Regions from separate parts of the Mesorhizobium sp. M1295 genome, predicted to be linked through region 2. Evidence: predicted binding sites of a transcription regulator. Region 2 holds the regulator's gene; each other region holds the start of a gene.
The links. The regulator LexA, encoded in region 2, represses DNA repair genes until DNA is damaged. The targets are predictions, from matches to a motif close to TGTTCNNNNTGTGTTCNG.

Region 1: the regulator LexA is predicted to act here: its motif matches at 3,004-3,021, upstream of NKH29_RS04565 (helicase-related protein).
Region 3: the regulator LexA is predicted to act here: its motif matches at 2,472-2,489, upstream of NKH29_RS10520 (YifB family Mg chelatase-like AAA ATPase).

The regions. Positions count from the first base shown of each region.
Region 1 covers NZ_JAMYLU010000002.1:312,565-317,184, reverse strand. The annotation lists gene phaR (polyhydroxyalkanoate synthesis repressor PhaR) at 1-165, opposite strand, end outside; gene NKH29_RS04580 (acetyl-CoA C-acetyltransferase) at 444-1,628, shown strand; gene phbB (acetoacetyl-CoA reductase) at 1,732-2,457, shown strand; gene NKH29_RS04570 (hypothetical protein) at 2,490-2,789, shown strand; gene NKH29_RS04565 (helicase-related protein) at 3,188-4,620, shown strand, end outside.
Region 2 covers NZ_JAMYLU010000008.1:205,973-210,592, reverse strand. The annotation lists gene NKH29_RS14260 (ComEC/Rec2 family competence protein) at 1-1,854, shown strand, start outside; gene lexA (transcriptional repressor LexA) at 1,848-2,579, opposite strand; gene kynU (kynureninase) at 3,051-4,298, shown strand; gene NKH29_RS14245 (hormone-sensitive lipase) at 4,394-4,620, shown strand, end outside.
Region 3 covers NZ_JAMYLU010000005.1:241,338-245,957, forward strand. The annotation lists gene NKH29_RS10510 (malate synthase G) at 1-37, shown strand, start outside; gene NKH29_RS10515 (GNAT family N-acetyltransferase) at 239-847, opposite strand; gene NKH29_RS10520 (YifB family Mg chelatase-like AAA ATPase) at 847-2,379, opposite strand; gene gshB (glutathione synthase) at 2,542-3,483, opposite strand; gene NKH29_RS10530 (GtrA family protein) at 3,700-4,074, opposite strand; gene NKH29_RS10535 (glycosyltransferase) at 4,082-4,620, opposite strand, start outside.

The DNA.
Region 1 (4,620 bases), on a different contig from region 2:
ATGCGTGATGTCGTCGCCGGTCTTGGCGTCCTGGACAGTAAAGTCCTCGCCTTTTTTGACCATTTCTGCGAGATCCTCGAGCGTCACATAGGTGCTGGTGCCCGTATTGTAGAGACGGCGATTGGCATATTTCTTGATAACAATAGGTTCGTCTTTCGCGGCCATCTGCATCCTCCCCGGACACCGGCCAGCTTAAGTAAGCCGCCGGTAACGATTGCGCCTTGTTAAAGGATATGCGCAAAAGCGTCATGAATCCAAGCTGTTTGTGCAGTGCGGGAACATTTTATGCTGCGCAGCACGGATGGGCCGTCATCGCAGCGACGCGCGGCCTGCTTGCCGCGGAGGAACGCCATGCCCATTTCGGGTTTGACTCGGGTTGTGGAAAGGGCAAGAAAAGTCTCCGACGGCACCCGAAATCGCTCCCCGAAAGTCTGGAGAAGAACATGTCCGCTTCCAACGCCATCGTTGTCGCCAGTGCGGCGCGCACGCCTGTCGGCTCCTTCAACGGCGCCTTCGCCAACACGCCAGCTCATGAACTGGGTGCCGTCGCCGTCAGGGAAGCGCTTGCCCGCGCCGGCGTCGACGGCAAGGAGGTGGACGAGGTCATTCTCGGCCAGATCCTGACCGCGGCTCAAGGGCAGAACCCGGCGCGGCAGGCGGCCATGGCCGCCGGCGTGCCGCAGGAGGCGACCTCCTGGGGCCTGAACCAGCTCTGCGGCTCCGGCCTGCGCGCCATCGCGCTCGGCATGCAGCAGATCGCCCAGGGCGATGCAAAAATCATCGTTGCCGGCGGCCAGGAATCGATGTCGATGGCTCCGCATGCGCAGCATCTGCGCGGTGGCGTCAAGATGGGCGATTTCAAGCTGATCGACACCATGATCAAGGACGGCCTGACCGATGCCTTCTATGGTTATCATATGGGCAACACGGCGGAGAACGTCGCCCGCCAGTTCCAAATCACCCGCGACGACCAGGACCAGTTCGCACTGGCTTCCCAGAACAAGGCCGAGGCTGCGCAGAAAGGCGGAAAATTCAACGACGAGATCGTTGCCTTCACAGTCAAGGGCAGGAAGGGCGACACGATAGTCGACCAGGACGAGTACATCCGCCATGGCGCGACGATCGACGCCATGACCAAGCTCAAGCCCGCCTTCGACAAAGACGGCACGGTGACAGCAGCCAATGCTTCCGGCATCAATGACGGCGCCGCCGCCGTGGTGCTGATGACCGAAGCGGAAGCCGCAAGGCGCGGCATCACGCCGCTGGTGCGTATCGTTTCCTGGGCGACCGCCGGCGTTGACCCGCAGATCATGGGGACGGGACCGATCCCCTCCTCGCGCAAGGCGCTGGCCAAGGCCGGCTGGTCGGTCGGCGACCTCGATCTGGTCGAAGCCAACGAGGCCTTCGCCGCGCAGGCCTGCGCCGTCAACAAGGACATGGGCTGGGACCCGTCCATCGTCAACGTCAATGGCGGCGCCATCGCCATCGGCCATCCGGTCGGCGCCTCGGGCGCCCGCATCTTCAACACGCTGGTCTACGAAATGCGTCGCAGAAGTGCCAAGAAAGGTCTTGCCACGCTGTGCATCGGCGGCGGCATGGGCGTTGCCATGTGCGTGGAAGCATTGTGATGAGATAAGCGATACGAATAGGATACTGGCGCAAAGCGAGTAGGGAATAGAGGGCAAACCTACCGCTTCAACGCTCAGTCATCTGCATTTCCCGGGAGGACACATGACAAAGGTTGCAATCGTCACAGGCGGGTCGCGCGGCATCGGCGCGGCGATATCGGTCGCCTTGAAAAGCGCCGGCTATTCGGTTGCCGCAAACTACGCCGGCAATGAGGAAGCGGCAGCAAAGTTCAAGGCAGCGACCGGCATCCCGGTCTACAAATGGTCGGTTGCCGACTACGAGGCCTGCGCTGCCGGCATCAAACAGGTAGAGGCCGATCTCGGTCCCGTATCGGTGCTGGTCAACAATGCAGGCATCACGCGCGACGCGATGTTCCACAAGATGACGCGCGAGCAATGGAAAGAGGTCCTCGACACCAACCTTTCCGGCGTCTTCAACATGACGCATCCGTTGTGGGGCGGCATGCGCGACCGCAAATTCGGCCGCGTCATCACCATCTCCTCGATCAATGGCCAGAAAGGGCAGGTCGGCCAGGTCAATTATTCGGCCTCGAAGGCCGGCGATATCGGCTTCACCAAGGCGTTGGCCCAGGAAGGCGCGCGCGCCGGCATCACCGTCAACGTCATCTGCCCCGGCTACATCGCCACCGAGATGGTCAAAGCGATGGACGGGAAGGTGCTCAACGAGCGTGTCCTTCCGCAGATCCCGGTCGGCCGTCTCGGCGAGCCGGAGGAGATCGCGCGCTGCGTCGTCTTCCTCGCTTCCGACGATGCCGGGTTCATCACCGGCTCGACCATATCAGCCAATGGCGGGCAGTACATCGCCTGACCGTTTATCTTTACGTTGAGATAGATACGCGCTTGGACGAACGGGCCTGCAAAACGGCCCGTTTCTATAGCGGTCTTCCCGTTGCAAGATCTCGATTCAGCACGCTGCCCCAATCCGGCACGCAAAGGTTAACGGCCGCTGCGCAGCCTGTGCAAAAACTGCCCGGCAGCCTGTGGATTCTCGGTGGAAAAGCTGTTCACAACACAACATGTTGCGGTGAACAAACCAAGAAACTTTGCCTATCGCTGATTCGTCGCCGATTCGTTCCGGCTTTGAGCGGAACGTTAACGGCGAGAGCCGAAAACACCCTCGAAATGATTAAAGCGCATTAGGAAACATCAATAATTTCATAATGTTGGGCGAAGCAGATTGGCCGGCCACGATCATTCACCGGCAAAGGTTAACGGTGGTGCTCGTTTGAATGCCGCCTGCATGAATCGGGCCAGTTTCTGTGATTCAGCATGTGGTGAGACTCGCCGGCAGAAATCCCAGATGTAGCCGTGAACAAAACCTGAATCAGCGCGAGTCAGTGATTCGTCGCTGATTCGTTCCAGACTCGTTCCAACTGTTAATCGGGAACAGATTTCTGGCTTCGAACCGACCAATCAGCCTGCCCTCGGCACATTCCGCTTTCGCTTCGCGTCCGAAATCCCTATGTGTCGCCTGTCATACGCGGCCAATATGGGCGCGCTCCCGACAATGCGAGGCAGAGAGCCTTATTTCCAGGCCGATGAACATCCATCCGAAACACACTGAACCGCTGATCCTGTCGGGTCGAGACGTGACGGCCGTGCTCGGCCCGACCAATACCGGCAAGACCCATCTCGCCATCGAACGCATGGTGGCGCATGAGAGCGGCGTCATCGGCCTACCGCTCAGGCTGCTTGCCCGCGAGGTCTATACGCGCGTCTGCGAGAAGGTCGGCGCCCATAAGGTTGCGCTCATCACCGGCGAGGAAAAGATCCAGCCGGCGGGCGCGAAATACTCGGTCTGCACGGTGGAAGCGATGCCGCGCGAGACCGACGCCGCCTTCGTTGCCATCGACGAGGTCCAACTCGCTGGCGATCTCGAACGCGGCCACATCTTCACCGATCGCATCCTGCATCTGCGCGGCCGCCAGGAGACGCTGCTGCTGGGTGCGGCCACCATGCACGGCATTCTGCAGCGCCTGCTGCGGGGCGTGTCGGTGGTGACCCGGCCACGGCTGTCGCATCTTGCCTATGCCGGCTCGAAGAAGCTGACCCGCCTGCCGCGGCGCACCGCGATCGTCGCCTTCTCGGCCGACGAGGTCTATGCCATCGCCGAGCTGATCCGCCGCCAGCAGGGCGGTGCCGCCGTCGTGCTCGGCGCGCTCAGCCCGCGCACCCGCAACGCCCAGGTGGCGCTGTTCCAGTCGGGCGATGTCGACTACCTCGTCGCCACCGACGCCATCGGCATGGGCCTCAACCTCGACCTCGACCACGTCGCTTTCGCCCAGAATCGCAAATTCGACGGCTACCAGTACCGCAACCTGACCGCGGCCGAGCTCGGCCAGATTGCCGGCCGTGCCGGCCGGCATCTGCGCGACGGCACCTTCGGCGTCACCGGCCAGGTCGATCCGCTGGATGAGGAATTGGTCAAGAAGATCGAGGCGCATGATTTCGATCCGGTGAAAGTGCTGCAGTGGCGTACCGCGCATTTCGATTTCGCCAACCTCGATGCGCTGAAGCGCTCGATCGAGACCAACGCCCCGGTCGAAGGCCTGACGCGCGCACTGCCGGCCGTGGACGCGCAGGCGCTCGAGCATCTGTCGCGCGACGAGGACATCCGGGCACTCACCACCGACGCCAGGCGGGTGGCGCTGCTGTGGGAAGCCTGCGCGCTGCCCGACTACAGGAAGATCGCGCCGGCCCAGCACGCCGACTTGATCGCCTCCATCTACATGGACCTTGCCAGGCACGGCCATGTCGACGAGAACTACATGGCCGAGCAGGTGCGCCGGGCCGACACCACTGAAGGCGATATCGACACGCTATCGCACAGGATTGCCCAGATCCGCACATGGACCTTCGTTTCCAACCGGCCCGGCTGGCTGGCCGATCGGGCACACTGGCAGGAAAAGACGCGCGAAATCGAAGACAGACTGTCGGATGCGCTGCATGAGCGGTTGACGAAACGTTTTGT
Region 2 (4,620 bases):
AGGCCGACACTGCGCTACATGCCGGAACGGGTCCGCGTTTCGGCGATGAAAATACCGGCTGAGCTGACCGCCGGTTCCGAGATCGCCGGCTATGTGCGGCTGCTGCCGCCGACCGGGCCGGTGCGGCCCGACAGCTATGATTTCTCCTTCGACAGCTATTTCGCCGGTATCGGCGGCAGCGGCTTTTTTCTCGGCAATCCGAAAGTCGTGTCGTCGGGCAGCATGCCGCTTGCCGCGCGGCTTTCTTCCTCGATCGAAGACGCGCGCGAATCCATCGCCGACCATATCCGCAGCCGCATCGGCGGCGCCGAGGGCGAGATTGCTGCTGCGCTGATCGTCGGCGTGCGCGCCGGCATTCCCGAGGAGATCAACGAAGCGATGCGGCGTACAGGCATCTATCACATCATCTCCATCTCGGGGCTGCATATGGCGTTGGTCGCCGGCACCATCATGGCGCTGCTACGCGGCACCTTTGCGTTGTTTCCCGATTTCTCATCGCGACGGCCGGTCAAGAAATATGCCGCGGCCGCCGCGCTTTTTTCGATTGCGGCCTACCTCGTCTTTTCCGGCATTGTGGTGGCGGCCGAACGCAGCTTCATCATGCTGGCGGTGATGCTTATCGCCGTGCTGTTCGACCGGGCCGCGCTCACCATGCGCAACCTGGCGATCTCGGCCATCGCGGTCATTCTGGTGTCGCCGCACGAGGTGGTCGGTCCGAGCTTCCAGATGTCCTTCGCCGCGACGGCGGCCCTTGTCGGCGCCTATGCAGGCTGGTCCGATTACCGCGCCGGCGGGGCCACCACGCCGCCGCCCCGGCGGTCGCCGCTACGCTTTGCCACTAGAAAGGTACTGCTGGGCATGGGCGGCCTGGCGATGACCTCGATCATTGCAGGGAGCGCCACGGCGCTTTTCGCCATATGGCATTTCCAGCGCGTGGCGCCGCTCAGCCTGTTCGCCAATCTGGCCATCATGCCTATCATCTCACTGGTCGTCATGCCCTTCGCCGTCCTCAGTGCGCTGGCGATGCCGTTCGGCGCGGATGGGCCTTTCCTCTACGTGATGGGCAAGGGGCTGACGGCGATGATCGCCCTGTCCGGGTGGATCTCCGAGCGCTCGCCGATCGATGCGGTCGGGCTGATTTCGCTGAGATCTGTCCTTTTGGTGACGATCGCTCTCGTCATTGCCAGCATGGCGACGACCTGGTTGCGGCTCGTGGCCCTTCCTTTTGCGCTCGCCGGCTTGCTAACGACAACGCAGACGCGCGTACCCGATGTATTGATCTCGGAGGACGCACGGCTCGTCGCGCTGCCGATCGGCAGCGGTGAACTCGCGGTCAACCGGGCACGCCCGAATGAGTTCACCATCGACAACTGGAAACGCGCGCTCACATCAGAGGCTATCGTCGCGCCGGAAACACCTGGAAAGAACGATCCGCAATTCGACATTGCCGATCCGGCCGACTTACCGCCGGGCATGCCGTTCATTTGCACGGACGGTCTCTGCCTTGCCAGGCATCCATCCGGCGCGATCATCGCGCTAGCCAATGACCGCGATACTGCACGGCCAGCCTGCGCCTTTGCCAGCTTGATCGTCATCGACGACGCCACCGCCCATAATCCCTGCTACTACGACCGGCTGGTCCTCGTCGTCACCAAACGGCAACTGGCGCGCGCGGGAAGTGCGGCCGTCTATTTCGATCCACAAGCGGCAACACGCGCCGAAATCCGCTTCGCCGTCGAAAAATCATACCGGCCCTGGCACGTGCAGCGGAAATTTTCCCGCGCGGCGCGGGGCATGCCGCCATACCGCAGAGCCGACAAGCCAAAAGCCGGCGCCAAGGGCGCAGCTCAGTAGCGGCGAATCAGCCCAACGAGCTTGCCCTGCACCTTGACCCTGTCTGGTCCGAAGATGCGCGTCTCGTAGGCCGGATTGGCGGCTTCCAGGGCGATCGAGGCGCCCTTGCGGCGGAACCGCTTCAGCGTCGCTTCTTCCTCGTCGACCAGTGCCACCACGATCTCACCGGGGCTCGCCGTATCGGCATTGCGGATGATCACCGTGTCGCCGTCGAAAATGCCAGCCTCGATCATCGAATCGCCTTTGACCTCCAGCGCATAATGCTCGCCGCCCATGATCATGTCCGGCGGCACCGAGATCGAATGCGTCTGGTGCTGGATGGCATCGATCGGCACACCGGCGGCGATGCGGCCCATCACCGGGATCGACACGGCGGCGACGACATCGTCGTCATTGCCGGCTGCAGGCATGCGCGACGATGTCGGCTTGCCCTGCCGAGGACCTTGCCCAAGACTGCCCTGGATGACGCTCGGCGAGAACTTGCGTGCCGCATTTAGGCCGGGGGCGATCGAATCGGGCAGGCGCAGCACCTCCAGTGCACGGGCCCGGTTGGGCAAACGGCGAATGAAGCCGCGCTCCTCCAGCGCCGTAATCAGCCGGTGGATTCCCGATTTGGAAGCCAGGTCGAGCGCTTCCTTCATCTCGTCGAAGGAGGGCGGGATACCGCTTTCCTTCAGCCTTTCGTGGATGAACATAAGCAGTTCGTGTTGTTTGCGTGTCAGCATAGCGACCCCCAACAGAATCAGAAAAACAAACCCAGAACAAACACTATCTGTTCCAGTTGTGTTCCGCAACTGTTTAAAGTTTAATGAATGTGTTAGGGCTCGGGAAACGATACCACTCACCAAACCGGAACGCTGCATTTTCACCGCCGCGGGCGTCATCGCCTTGATTCTGCTTTCGTTTGCGGCCTCTGGGTTCCCAGAAGGCGGCACTGGTATCGGCCGTCAGCCGGCAAAGGGCACGGAATTGAAGCCGTATCGACTGTGCGGTTTGGTCAATGCACCGTGAACGAAACGAACTCAAAACGCCAACCTTGGGTTGGCTTGGCTCCTGGTTTCCACCGCGTGGTCAGGCAACTTGTCGCCGGTGGAGCCTTGCTGCGCGATACCAGGTAATGGAGAACCGCTCGTGACCGATGGATGCCGTCGATGCGTGTCCGGCGTTGCGGTGAATCTTGGGGGAGCAGACAAATCATGACAGGAATTCGCGATCTCGTTGCCATAAGGGCGATGGATGCTGCAGATCCGCTGCGCGCGATGCGCGACCGCTTTGTGCTGCCGCAAGGAGTGATCTATCTCGACGGCAATTCGCTAGGGGCCGCTTCGCGTGCAGCTTTCGATGAATTGAGCAAGGCAGCGACCGAAGAATGGGCGCATGATCTCATCCGCGCCTGGAACACGGCCGGCTGGTTCAACATGCCGCTCGAACTCGGCGACCAGCTCGGGCGCCTGATCGGTGCCGCGGCCGGCCAGACGGTGGTCTGCGACACGACATCGGTCAACATCTACAAGCTGCTGCACGCCGCCATGGCCATGCGGCCGGAGCGGCAGGTCATCGTCGCCGAGGGCGACAGTTTTCCGACAGACCTCTACATGGCTGAGGGTGTGGTTTCGACGCGAAAAGATACGCTGCTGCGCCTCTCGGGGGTCGACGCGCCGAGCATCGAAGAGCTGATCGACGAACGCACCGCCGTGGTGCTGGTCAACCACGTCAACTACAAGTCGGGCGAACTGCGCGACATGCCGGCGCTGACGCGCAGGGCCCAGGAAGCCGGGGCGATGATCGTCTGGGATCTCTGCCACACCGCCGGTGCGATGCCAGTCGAGCTCGACACGGCAAACGCCGATTTTGCCGTTGGCTGCACCTACAAATATCTGAATGGCGGACCGGGCGCGCCTGCCTTCATCTATGCGGCTGAGCGGCATCTTGCCGACATCCAGCAGCCGCTCACCGGCTGGTGGGGCCATGCACGGCCCTTCGCCTTCGAGCCAGGCTATGCGGCCGGCACCGGCATCCGCCGGTTTCTGTGCGGCACCCAGCCGGTCCTGTCGATGCGCACGCTGAAGGGCGCGCTCGACATCTGGAACGATGTCGACATGACGGCGGTGCGCAAGAAGAGCATCGCGCTGGCTGATCTGTTCATCGAGCTCGTCGAGGCAAAGTGCGGCACTTACGGGCTAACGCTCGAAAGCACGCGCGACGGGGAAAAACGCGGCAGCCAGATTTCATTCATGCACGAGCATGGCTACCAGATCATGCGCGCGCTGATCGAACGTGGCGTGATCGGCGATTTTCGCGCGCCATCGACCATGCGCTTCGGCTTCACCCCGCTCTATGTCGGCTATGCCGATGTCTGGCAGGCCGTCGAAGTGCTTGAGGACATCCTGCGCACCGGTGCGTGGAAGGATGCGCGCTTCGCCATCAAGGCGGCTGTCACTTGAGATTGATGCGAGAGCTGGAATCGTGAGGCTGGCGACGACGCGCCGCGCGATGCTCACGCTCGTTGCAAGGCCATATTGCCAGGGGAGGGCGCAGGGTGTTCGAACGTCACATTGCCGATTGGGACAACGCCTATGCCAACGGCGCCAACATAGCCGGCAGCGATCGCTGGCCGGCGGCCTGGGTCGAGCCCGCGCGGGTTTTTCGCGACGTGCTTTCGACCGAGGGCCGGGCGCGGCTCGACATGGCCTATGGCCATGGCCCACGCAACCGGCTCGATCTTTTCCTGCCGGCCACCAAGCCCAAGGGGCTCGTGGTGTTCGT
Region 3 (4,620 bases), on a different contig from region 2:
GCGGCGGCTGGAACTGAAGGCGAAGCAAGGCGCCTGAAGCGAAGGCGCGGGAGCCGGCGTCCCCCTCCCCTTGAGGGCAGGGTGACCCGAAGGGCCGGGAGGGGTCCTGCATGAAGTGCGCCAACGCCCATTCTGACGATGCGCCTCAGGAAGAGGATCATCGGGGCCTAGGTTCGATTTCCAAAAATAGGGCAAGTCGAGGGACGCCGCGTCCTCCACACCGCGGCTGCCTCTAACCTCACGCGGGCGAGATCGAGCACGACATGAAAATATCGGTATGTCTGACCGGCTCCGGGGTTTCACGGAAGGGCGGGCAGGGCCTGAAGCCGAACGACTCATACACGGCAATGGCGTTTTTCATGTAGAACGTCGTGTGGATCAATACCGTCCGGATTCGGCCTTTCCGGATCTCCGCCAGCGCGGCCCCCATCAGCGCACGGCCGATTCCTTTTCCGCGAAACGACGCGTCGACAAAAAACTTGTGAATCTCCGCCGTATGGTCGTCGAACTGGTCAAAGGCGAGGCAGCCCGCCGGTAGGTTCTCCGATCGCGCGATAAACGCCATGGCATCTGGCGCGCCGAACTTCGCTGCCAGCGAACTGCCGCTCCTTTCGGGGTGGAAGATGGTCCTCACGTCCTCCTCCGAGACGCCGTAAGGCTGCACGGCGTCGACATCCCATTGTGCAAGCTTGCGGCAAAGCCCGGCCATGGTCTCGAAGTCTTCGGCACTGCGTGCCGGCGAAACAGAAATCATCCCCGCCTCAGCCCCGGTTAGGTGCATGACCGTAACATATGCGATCATCGGGCGCGAACCCGCAACCGTACTTCCAGCGAGCAGCAGAAGCACTACGCCGCCTGCGCCATCCGCTCCGAGCTCATGCGGTAGGAAATTGCTTCGGCCAGATGGACGCGGCCGACCGTCTCGCTGGCCTCGAGATCGGCTAGCGTCCGCGCCACCTTCAGCACCCGATGATAGGCGCGGGCGGAAAAGCCGAGCTTTTCGCTGGCGTCCCTCAGCAGCGACAGGCCGGCGGCATCGGGCATGGCGATCTCCTCGATGACCGACGGCGAGCAATGCGCGTTGGTGGTGGCGGAGGTCGCGCCGAGCCGTTCGAAACGCTCACGCTGGATCGTCCGCGCCCGCGCCACGCGAAGTGCCACGGCTGCACTCTTCTCCGCCCGGTCCGGCCGGATCAAATCGCTGGCCGAGACCGCCGGCACCTCGATCCTGAGATCGATGCGATCGAGCAGCGGGCCGGAAATGCGCGCCTGGTAGTCGGTGCGGCAGCGGTCGCCGCGTAGGCATCGATAGCCCGGCTCGCCGGCCATGCCGCAGCGGCACGGGTTCATCGCCGCGACCAGTTGGATACGCGCCGGATAGGTGACGCGATGATTGGCGCGCGCGATCATGCAGTCGCCGGTCTCCAGCGGCTGGCGCAGCGCATCGAGCGCCTGCGGCGAGAATTCGGGAAACTCGTCGAGGAACAGCACGCCGTGATGGGCAAGCGAGGCCTCGCCCGGCCGCACGCGCAGGCCGCCACCGACCATCGCCGCCATCGAGGCCGAATGGTGTGGTGCCCGGAACGGCCTCCGGTCGGTGAGTTTGCCTTCGCCGAGCTCGCCGGCCACCGAGGCGATCATCGAGACTTCGAGCAATTCCCTCGGCGCCAGCGGCGGCAGGATCGACGGCAGCCGCTGCGCCAGCATCGATTTTCCCGACCCCGGCGGCCCGACCATCAAGAGGTTGTGACCGCCGGCGGCCGCCACCTCCAGCGCCCGCTTGGCGGTCTCCTGGCCCTTGATGTCGGCAAGGTCGGGCAAGTCGCGCGCCGAAGTATGGATGCCGGCTTCCGGCCGCGACAGAACCTGCGTGCCGCGAAAATGATTGGCGATGGCAATCAGGCTGCGCGGCGCCAATATGTCGAAATCCTTGCCGGCCCAGGCGGCTTCCGGGCCACAGGCGAACGGGCAGATCAGGCCCTTGCCTTCGGCATTGGCGCCGATCGCCGCCGGCAGCGCGCCGGCCACCGCGGCAATAGTGCCGTCGAGCGACAATTCGCCAAGCACGACATAGCCGGCCAGCATGTCGCCCGGAATGGCGCCCAGTGCCGCCATCAAACCGAGCGCGATCGGCAGATCGTAATGGCTGCCCTCCTTGGGCAGGTCGGCCGGCGCCAGATTGACGGTGACCTTCTTCGATGGCATCGACAGGCCGGATGCATGCAGCGCCGCCTGCACCCGCTCGCGGCTTTCGGCCACCGCCTTGTCGGCCAGGCCGACGATGTGCATGTTGACCTTGCCCGGCGCGATCATCACCTGCACGTCGACCGGCACGGCCTCGATGCCCTGGAAAGCAACCGTGCGAACCCGCGCCACCATGTCTTCACCCCGGATGCAGGCTTTGCCCCAAGCCTTTGCGATCATGCCGCGAACGGCGTCACCCGAGACAACCACAGATTTCCGGCGAAGGCAAGAACATTTGGGGAACAGCTGAGCGCAACGGCTGCAATGGTTTGCAACGCGGCCGCTCGCGAAGCGAGGCTAGGTGCGCTTCTCCTCCACGGCATCCCAGAACAGGCTGGCGATGTCGGCGCCGCCGAAGCGCTGCACTTCGCGTATGCCGGTCGGTGAGGTCACGTTGATCTCGGTCATGTAGTCGCCGATGACGTCGATGCCGACGAGGATGAAGCCGCGCTCCTTCAGCGAGGGGCCGATGCGGGCACAGATCTCGCGTTCGCGCTCCGTCAGCTCGGTCTTTTCGGCACGGCCGCCGACATGCATGTTGGAGCGCGAATCGTGCTCGGCCGGCACGCGGTTGATGGCGCCGACCGGCTCGCCGTCAATCAGGATGATGCGTTTGTCGCCGGCGCGCACCTCCTTCAGGTAGCGCTGCACGATGTACGGTTCGCGGAACATCTGGCCGAACATTTCGAGCAGCGAGGCTAGGTTGCGGTCGGCCTCATGCAGATGGAAGATGCCGGCGCCGCCATTGCCGTAGAGCGGCTTGACGATGATATCGCCGAACTCCTTGCGGAAGGCTGCGACCTCGAGCGGGTCCTTGGTGATCAGCGTGTCCGGCATCAGGTCGGGAAATTCGGTGACGAAGATCTTTTCCGGGCTGTTGCGCACCCAGGCCGGATCGTTGACCACCAGCGTCTTCGGATGGATGCACTCGAGGATATGCGTGGTGGTGATGTAGTTCATGTCGAACGGCGGATCCTGCCGCAAAAGGATGACGTCCATTTCCGAAAGGTCGGTGCGCACCTTCTCGCCCAGCGAATAATGATTGCCCTTCTCGTCGCGGACCTGCATCGCCTCGATGCGGGCAAACACCTTGCCGTCGCGCAGCGACAGCCGGTCGGGCGTGTAGTGGAACAGTTGGTGGCCGCGCCGCTGCGCTTCCAGCGACAGCGCAAACGACGTGTCGCCGGCAATCGACACGGTGGAGATGTGGTCCATCTGGACGGCGACTTTCAGGGGCATTGCGGCTCTCCGGCGCACTTGGAGCGATCCACTTGGATGCACAAAGTACGCTCCAACACTTTTGAATCCATGCATCGTGCTGTCCGAAAATCGATTCCGATTTTCGCGCCGATGCATCGACGACAGCGATATAAGGAAATCGGCGGCTTCTGCCAATCGGCCAAGGTCATGATGAGGCTGCGCTTCGTTTGGCGCAGATCCCAATGCGATGCGCCGTCAGCGATCGAAGACCAGCTTGGAATAGCCGAGGAAGGACAGCGCCATGGCAATCAGCGAGGCGACCGCAAGGGCGATGAGCGGCGACACCATCGGCAGCGCGAACAGCGTGGCGCAATAGACGAGATAATTGACGACGCTGGTGGCAATGCCGACGCCGCCATAGCGTGCGCCCTCCTGCGCGATGCCGCGGCTGGAAGGCGAAAACGTCAGATGGCGGTTGATCAACCAGGTGACGGACAGGGCAAAACCGATCGAAATGATGCGAGCCGCGAATGGTCCGAGCGGTGTTATCGCCAGCACCAGCCAAAGCGCCGCCGCGTCGGCGACGAAGCCGATGCCGCCGGCGAAAATGAAGCGGGCGAGGCGTCCCATTCAGGCTCTAGGCCGCGCGCGGGGTCTTGCCCGGTCCGGCCTTCAAAGTCGCGAGGGCGCTTGCACGTTCACGTTCGACGCGACCGGAAGGCATCGACAGATAGAAGATGCGCTTCTGCTCGGCCCGGCCGCGCGACACCGAATCGAGGATTACCCCGGTCACCGCCGCCAGCATCGACAGCAGCAGCAGCCCGACCGACAGCACCCAGGTCGGCATGCGCGGCACAAGCCCGGTTTCGGCGAACTCGATCAGCACCGGCGCCATCAGGAACAGGCTCGATGCCAGGAAGAACACCGAAAAAGCGCCGAAGAAACGCAGCGGCTGTGTCTCCTTCATCAGCATGGCGAACATCCACAGGATCTTCGCGCCGTCGCGAAAGGTCGACAGCTTCGACGAGGAGCCTTCCGGCCGGCGGCCATAGTCGAGCCCGATCTCGCTGACCGGCAATTTGAGCTGCGAGGCGTGCACCGACATTTCGGTCTCGATCTCGAAACCGCCGGAAACGGCGGGAAAGCTCTTGACGAAGCGCCTGGTGAAGGCGCGGT